DNA from 2 places in the Halomonas sp. AOP43-D1-4 genome. Region 2 is predicted to be linked to the other one. Evidence: predicted binding sites of a transcription regulator. Region 2 holds the regulator's gene; the other holds the start of a gene.
The links. The regulator sigma-54, encoded in region 2, starts transcription at its own class of promoters, with help from an activator protein. The targets are predictions, from matches to a motif close to TGGCACNNNNNTTGCTNT.
Positions count from the first base shown of each region.

Region 1: ACT3RQ_RS17305 (amino acid ABC transporter substrate-binding protein) is a predicted target of sigma-54. The motif match lies at 1,383-1,400, and genes of this name have one in related genera.

Region 1 covers NZ_JBQSVY010000026.1:9,681-13,946, forward strand. The annotation lists gene speE (polyamine aminopropyltransferase) at 1-138, shown strand, start outside; gene ACT3RQ_RS17300 (amino acid ABC transporter substrate-binding protein) at 222-1,232, shown strand; gene ACT3RQ_RS17305 (amino acid ABC transporter substrate-binding protein) at 1,457-2,482, shown strand; gene ACT3RQ_RS17310 (amino acid ABC transporter permease) at 2,571-3,761, shown strand; gene ACT3RQ_RS17315 (amino acid ABC transporter permease) at 3,782-4,266, shown strand, end outside.
Region 2 covers NZ_JBQSVY010000001.1:150,562-154,827, forward strand. The annotation lists gene ACT3RQ_RS00715 (KdsC family phosphatase) at 1-286, shown strand, start outside; gene lptC (LPS export ABC transporter periplasmic protein LptC) at 286-858, shown strand; gene lptA (lipopolysaccharide transport periplasmic protein LptA) at 867-1,358, shown strand; gene lptB (LPS export ABC transporter ATP-binding protein) at 1,368-2,117, shown strand; gene ACT3RQ_RS00735 (RNA polymerase factor sigma-54) at 2,241-3,653, shown strand; gene hpf (ribosome hibernation-promoting factor, HPF/YfiA family) at 3,752-4,060, shown strand; gene ACT3RQ_RS00745 (PTS sugar transporter subunit IIA) at 4,065-4,266, shown strand, end outside.

The DNA of each region.
Region 1 (4,266 bases), on a different contig from region 2:
GCCGGTAAAGGCACCAACGTGGAAACCTTCCGCGAAGAGGCTGCCGCTAGCCACAAAATGCCGCTACAGTACTACACAGTGGATGCCCACCGGGGCGCCCTGGCGCTGCCACCGTTCATGCGTAAAGCGTTCGGCTAACGTTTATTTGAATAGCACGCCAGTAAGCGATGAGGCCGGGCACTGCTCGGCCTTTTTTGTGTCACCACGTTAAGGAACCAACAATGAAAACCCTTAAATGGATAAGCATTGGCGCGTGCGCCCTGGCCCCGACGGTTGCCTTGGGCACCACGTTAGAAACCGTTCAATCCCGCGATAGCGTACGCTGCGGGGTGAACGCCGCCCAGCCCGGTTTCTCCTCACTGGACGATAACGATACGTATCGCGGCCTGGATACCGATGTCTGCCGCGCGATTGCCGCGGCGGCATTAGGCGATGCCAGCAAGGTTGATTTCGTACCGCTCGACTCGGTGGAGCGCTTTACCGCGCTGCAATCCGGCGAAGTGGACCTGCTCTCGCGCACGACGACCTGGACCTCCAGCCGCGATACCACCCAAGGTATGCACTTTACCGGGGTGAGCTATTACGATGGCCAAGCATTCATGGTCGCCAGCGACCTGGGCGTGCAAAGTGCCGAAGACCTGGACGGCGCGGCAGTGTGCACTCAGTCAGGCACGACCAGCGAGCTGAACCTTTCCGACTATTTCCGTGTTAACGACATGCACTATGACGCAGTGGTGTTTGATTCTCCCGAACAGTCGATTGCCGGTTTTGAAGTCGGGCGCTGCGATGTCTTAAGCTCCGATGCTTCTCAGTTGTATGCCCAACGCATGCAGCTTGCCAACCCCGACATGGCGGTAGTGCTGCCCGAGATTATTTCCAAGGAACCGCTTGGCCCCGCCGTACGCCAGGGCGATGACCAGTGGTTCAATATCGTAAAATGGTCGCTGTTTGCCATGCTCAACGCTGAAGAACTGGGTGTCTCAAGCACCAATATTGATGAACACGCGGATTCCGATAATCCAGATATTGCCCGCCTGCTGGGCCAGGACGGCAGTTTTGGTGAAGGCATGGGACTCAATGACGACTGGGCTTACCAAATCGTCAAACAGGTGGGCAACTACGCCGAAATGTATGATCGCAACGTGGGCGTGGACTCTAACTTCAATATTACCCGTGGTTTAAATGCTCTGTGGCGCGATGGCGGCATTCAGTACGCCCCGCCTATCCGCTAGGGCTTACCGGTCAGCACTCTGCCAGCAACCATCGGTTGTCGCACCAAAACAGCGCATGCGGCAACCGTTTCTATTTTTTTGCACCTAAACTTTCGTAGAAGCAGAATCATTTTGCGTTGAAAAGCGCTGAATTTGGCGTTGTACCCACATTGGCATCTTCCTTGCTAGCTTTATATGTCATGCCTTCGCATGCATAACAATATTAATCGAGGAAGGGAATTACCATGTTGAACAAGAAACACTGGGTATTACTGGCCTCTGCAGGCGCCATCACACTGACAGGCGCCACTAACGCTAACGCAGCAACACTTGAAGAAACCATTGAACGTGGAGCCGTGCAGTGTGGCGTCAGCGACGGTTTGCCAGGCTTTTCGGCACCCGATGGTGATGGCAACTGGCAAGGGCTGGATGTCGATGTTTGCCGTGCGGTCGCCGCTGCCGTGCTGGGTGATGCAGATGCCGTCAATTACATCTCTCTCAATGCCGTTGAGCGTTTCACTGCGCTGCAGTCTGGCGAAGTCGATTTGCTTTCTCGTAACACGACCTGGACCACCACCCGCGATACCACGCTGGGTCTGAACTTCGCAGGCGTCAACTTCTATGACGGTATCGGCTTTATGGTTAGCCGTGACCTGGGCATCGGCGGTGCTGATGAGCTGGACGGTGCGGCGATCTGTATCCAAACGGGCACCACCACCGAACTTAACGTGGCCGATTACTTCCGCGCCAACGATATGGAATTTGATCCTATCGTGTTTGATACCTCAGAGCAGACCGTGGGCGGCTTCCAGGCTGGCCGCTGTGACGTTCTAACCTCGGATACTTCTCAGTTGGCGGCGCTGCGCATTCAGTTAGATGATCCGGATGGCGCCGTCATTCTGCCCGATATCATTTCCAAGGAGCCGCTGGGCCCGGTAGTTCGCCAGGGCGATGACACCTGGTTCAACATCGTGAAATGGTCACTGTTTGCCATGCTCAATGCTGAAGAGTACGGCGTGACCAGTGAAAACGTAGAGGAAATGACCAGCTCCGAAAACCCCGACATCGCCCGCCTGCTTGGCCAGGACGGTAACTACGGTGAAGGCATGGGGCTTGACGCTGACTGGGCTTACAACATTATTAGCCAGGTCGGTAACTACGCCGAAAGCTTTGAGCGCAACGTTGGCATGGACTCACCGCTTGAGATTGAACGCGGTGCCAACGCGTTATGGAACCAGGGTGGTTTCCAGTACGCTCCGCCGATTCGCTAAGCGTCTCGCTTGACCCGGCCCGTCGCGCTTAGCAGATAAGTGCCGACGGGCCATTTGATTGACCTTCCGTGTAGCGGAGACGCCACCCATGTCCATAAGACCCAACACTCGCCCCGCTGGCCACAAGCCACCGTTTTGGCGAGACCGTGCCAAACGCGCACTTGTTTTTCAGCTGCTTTTAACGGCAGCCGTTGTCGTGTTTTTGCTGTATATCGTCGGCAATACTCAGGACAACCTATCCGCCCGGGGTATCACCACCGGTTTTGGCTTTTTAAATAACACCGCAGGCTTTGGTATCGTACAAAGTCTGATCGACTACTCCTCTCAGGATACCTACGGCCGCACCTTTTTGGTGGGCTTACTCAATACGCTATTGGTCGGCGCCTTGGGTGTGGTGGCTGCGACGCTGATTGGCTTTATTGTCGGCATTGCTCGCCTGTCGCCCAACTGGCTACTGGCACGCCTGGCCACCGCCTATATCGAAACTTTCCGCAATATCCCGTTACTGCTACAGATTTTTTTCTGGTACTTCGCCGTGCTGCGCACGCTACCCAGTGCAAGGGACAGCCTCTCGTTTGGCGAGGTTATTTTTCTTAACGTGCGTGGTCTGTATCTGCCTGAGCCGCTTTTTGAGTCAGGCTTTGGGATGATTCCAGCGACCTTTATCGTCGCGATTATCGCCAGCATTGCGCTGTGTGTGTGGAACAAGCGCCGCCAAGAGGCAACCGGTCAACGCATCCCTGCCGGGTGGATATCGCTTGCGCTGATTCTGGGGCTGCCACTGCTGATTACGGTCGCCACCGGCGTACCGATCACCTGGGATATTCCGGAACTGCGCGGCTTTAACTTCCGCGGTGGCTTTACCGTGATTCCGGAATTTCTGGCGCTGTGGCTGGCGCTTTCTATCTATACCGCTGCGTTCATTGCTGAAATTGTCCGCTCGGGCATCCAGGCCATTTCCCACGGCCAGACCGAAGCCGCCCAAGCCCTGAGCCTGCCGCGTAACCTGGTGTTGCGCTTGGTGGTCATTCCGCAGGCGCTGAGGGTCATTATTCCGCCCCTTACCAGCCAGTACCTGAACCTGATCAAGAACTCCTCGCTTGCCACGGCCATCGGCTATCCCGACCTGGTATCCGTGTTTGCGGGCACCACGCTGAATCAGACGGGGCAGGCCATTGAGGTGATCGCCATGACCATGGCGGTGTACCTGACGATCAGCCTGCTGGTTTCCATGTTCATGAACTGGTTCAACGCCCGCGTAGCGTTGGTTGAGCGCTAGGCGCCGGTGAGGATAGCTTTATGATTCATAACCAAACAATGATTGACCAGCGGCCTGCCCCCAGCAATACCCTGGGGCCCGTAGCCTGGCTGCGCACCAACCTGTTCAGCAGCCCACTCAATACGCTATTTACGCTGGTGGGGCTGTACGTTCTGTACCTGCTTTTGGTGCCGACCATTCAGTGGGCGTTCATCAACGCCGACTGGGTAGGCACCACCCGGGATGACTGTTCGCGAGAGGGCGCCTGCTGGGTGTTCGTTAATGCGCGCTTTACGCAGTTTATCTACGGACTTTATCCGCGAGAGGAAATCTGGCGAGCCAATATTGTGTTTGGCGGCTTTTTTACCCTGATCGCCTGGCTTGCCATTCCGCGCCTGCCGCTCAAGCGCTGGGTGGCCGTGTTTGCCTTGGTAGGCTTTCCCATCGCGGCCTACGTACTGCTTCACGGCGGCTACTTTGACCTGCCACGCGTACCTACCCACCGCTGGGGCGGTTTGATGCTGAC
Region 2 (4,266 bases):
CTGCGAAGATAAGCTCACTACTTTGAAAGCGCTGTGCGAGCGCCTCAATCTGAACCTAAGTCAGGTGGCTTACTGCGGCGATGACCTGCCTGATCTTGCGCCTATCAAACGCGCAGGCGTTGGCATTACGGTACCCAACGCACCCGATTACATGCATACCCACGCTGACTGGATTACCGACCGCTTGGGTGGTCACGGCGCCGTACGTGAAATTTGCGATACATTACTTGAAGCGCAGGGCCACTGGAGTACTGTTCTTGAGTCGTATTTGAATGGTCGCGTGTAATGTTTCAAAGAACCAAGAAACGCGTCGGGTTAGCGGCCCTGGTGGTCGCTTTAGGGGGGCTGCTGGTATGGCTGGACCCACGCGGCCCGGAAGACCGGCCCGTTGACGAAGAAGCGCAGGCTGAAGAGCCTGGCCACGTGCTGGAAAATGCCGAGATCACGCTGTTTGGTGAAACAGGGCATATCCAGCAGTCGCTGTCCGCGCCTTTATTGGTTTACATACCACAAAGCACCCAAGCCGAAGTCACTCAACCCGAAGCGACGCTGTTTGATAGTGATAACCGAGAGTGGCTCGCTCACGCCAACGAAGGCGTTCTGAACACGACCACCCAAGCGCTAACACTGTCTGGTGATGCACAGCTTCTGGCGCCTACAGAAGGCTGGCAGCTTGATACTGAGTTATTACATTATGATGGGGTAGCGCGTCATGTCTGGAGCGAGGCGCCCGCCGTGTTTCAGCAGCCACCTCAACAAATGAGCGCATCACGTATGGATGTTTGGCTTGATGATAGCCAGGTCCGACTAACCGATAACGTCCGCGGCCATCACCCCCCCGCAACACAAAATCCTTAGGAGTCGCTATGAACGCTTTTATTCGCACCGCGCTTTTCGCCCTTGCGGTGCCGCTATCGGCAGCGGCCCAGACAAGCCAAGCCCCCATTGAAGTAGAAGCCGACCAGCTAGACCTTGATCAGCGTGCAGGCACTGCCGTTTATTCAGGCGATGTCAATATTCGCCAAGGCAATATGCAGCTACGTGGGGATCGCGTTGAAATTATCCGTAACGACGCGGGTGAGCTTTCTCGCGCTATTGCCACCGGGGAGCGCGCCTACCTACGCAATCAACTCGATGATCAGGACACGCCGATGGAAGGATGGGCACGACGCGTGGTTTATCACGTAGCAGAGCGGCGTGTAGAGCTTATTGACCAGGCCGAACTGACCCAGGCGGGTGATCAGTTTACCGGTGGCCGCCTGGAGTACTTCATTGACCGCGAAGTGGTGCAGGCACGCTCCGATGCAAACGGTAGCGAGCCGCAGCGTATTCGTATGACGCTTCAGCCAGCGCAATAGGAGCCAACCATGTCTATTGCGGAAGCACCGCCCATAAAAACCCTTTACGCCAATCACTTGGCAAAAAGCTATAAGCGCCGCCGCGTGGTTAAAGACATTAGCCTGGAGATTGCTCAAGGCAGCGTGGTAGGCCTACTTGGCCCTAACGGCGCGGGCAAAACCACATCGTTTTATATGATTGTGGGCCTGGTGAAGTCTGATGCGGGTACGGTGCGTATCGACGAGCAAGACTTAACCCGCGTTCCCATGCACGAACGCGCGATGGCCGGCATTGGCTATCTACCCCAGGAAGCGTCTATTTTTCGCAAGCTATCGGTTGCGGATAATATTATGGCGATTCTGGAAACCCGCAAAGATCTGGACAGGGCAGGACGAGAGCAGCGGCTTGAGGCCCTGCTTGACGACTTTCATATTACCCACATCCGTGACAGCTTGGGCATGAGCCTTTCCGGCGGCGAGCGGCGACGCGTCGAAATTGCCCGCTCCTTGGCCACAGAGCCCGCGTTTATCTTGCTGGATGAGCCATTTGCAGGTGTCGACCCCATCTCGGTTGGTGAAATCAAGAGCATTATTCGCGCCTTAAAACAGCGCCACATTGGCGTGCTAATTACTGACCATAACGTCCGAGAAACACTGGATATTTGCGATATCGCCTATATTGTCGGTGACGGCCACATCATTGCTGGCGGCAGCCCTCAGACTATCCTTGATAACCAAAAAGTGAGGGAAGTTTACCTGGGTGCTGATTTTCGCTTATGAATTTAATTTCACCGCTAAACAGTGATCTGCAGTAAAAATTTTATCAGTGGCATGCTTATTGCACTTGCACAACAACATGACTCGCACTAGGGTGAAGCTTTCCGATTAACGAGTGGTTCTCAGATGGTCATGAAAGCTTCTCTCCAATTGCGTATCGGTACGCAGCTGACCATGACACCTCAGCTGCAGCAAGCGATTGCACTGCTACAGCTATCGACATTGGATCTACGTCAGGAAATTCAGCAGGCACTGGATGCCAACCCAATGCTGGAGCAGGAAGACGAGTTCGGCGAGCAGGCGACCGTCGAAACACCTGACGAGGAGTGGTCAGAAAGCATTCCCGAGGAACTGTCTGTCGATAGCGACTGGTCTGATACTTACCAGGACATGGGTAGCTCTGGCAGCAGCGAAGGCCCCGATTTTGAACGCCAGGCCGCGGGACAAAGCCTGCATGGACATCTCCTTTGGCAGCTGGCGATGACCGACTTTACGGCTCGTGAGCAGCTAATCGCCGAAAGCCTGATTGATGCACTGGACGCCAATGGCTACCTGACGCAGCCGCTCAACGATATCCGCGATGGGTTACGTGCTCAGAGCATCGAAGGTCTCAGCCAGCGAGAGTTGGAGACCACTCTGATGCGCTTACAGCAGTTCGAGCCAACGGGCGTCTTCGCCCGTGACTTGCGCGAATGTTTGATGCTTCAGCTAGCAACGCTCCCCGACGACACGCCCCTACTGGTTCCCGCGCGCCGATTGGTTCGTCAGTTTCTTGAAGCGCTGGGCAAAAATGACATGCGCCTATTAAAGCGCCGCCTAAGCTTGGACGATGAGCAGCTAGACGATGTGATCGGTCTGATCCGAAGCCTGGACCCACGCCCAGGCAGCGCTTATGGCGTCACCGACGATAGCTATATCACGCCCGACCTGGTCGTACGTCATGATCATGAAGGCTGGCACCTGGAGCTAAACCCTGAAGCCCTGCCCCGGCTGCGTATCCAGCCCGACTACGCCAGTTTAATCAAGCGTGCAGACAAGAGTCAGGATAACCAGTTTTTAAAAGAGCACTTGCAAGAAGCGCGCTGGCTAATCAAAAGCCTGTCCAGCCGCAACGACACGCTTCTACGCGTAGGGCGCGAGATTATCACTCGCCAAATCAGTTTTTTAGAGCACGGTGAAGAAGCGATGAAGCCGTTGATTCTTGCCGATATTGCCGAGGCGGTTGAGATGCACGAATCAACCATTTCTCGGGTCACCACACAAAAATATATCCATACCCCACGGGGCATCTTCGAACTTAAGTACTTTTTCTCAAGCCAAATTAGCGGGCAGGATGGCGCAGACAGCCACTCAAGCACCGCGATTCGCGCCCGGCTTAAAAAGTTGATTCAAGATGAGCCTCCCGGCAAACCTCTTTCGGACAGTCGTTTGGTGACATTACTGGGAGATGGCGGCATCACAGTGGCACGCCGTACGGTGGCGAAATATCGTGAGTCGCTGGGCATTCCCTCATCAAGTGAACGTCGTCGTTTGCGTTAGTCGTTACAAGAGAAATGGCAAAACTCGCGACAGGGGCTTTGCAACACCGTAAAAAGGGTTACAATCGAAATTCAGTCCGATGGATAAGGAGCACGTCAATGCAAGTAAATATCACGGGTCATCATGTAGAACTGACTGACGCCTTGCGTGACTACGTTAATGAAAAACTTGAACGCATCGAACGTCATTACGACCACATCACCACGGTACAAGTCACCTTATCTATTGAGAAGGAGCGCCAACATGCCGCGTGCACCCTTCATGCGGCAGGCGCCGACTTACATGCCGACGCCGAAGATGTCGATATGTATGCCGCTATTGACGCCTTAGCAGACAAAATTGATCGTCAACTCGTTAAGCACAAGGAAAAAGCACAAGCTCGCGCCCAAGGCGCTGGCGTGCGTTAATTCAATGACGTTGGAAACCATCCTCCCCCCGGAGCGCGTACTTTACGACGTGCCCGGGGGCAGCAAAAAGCGGGTGCTGGAGTTTTTCAGCACCTTTATCGCTCAAAATACACCCAGTCTGGATAGCCAGGAAGTTTTCAGCCGACTGATCGGCCGGGAACGTCTTGGCAGCACGGGGATCGGTAACGGCGTCGCCATCCCCCATG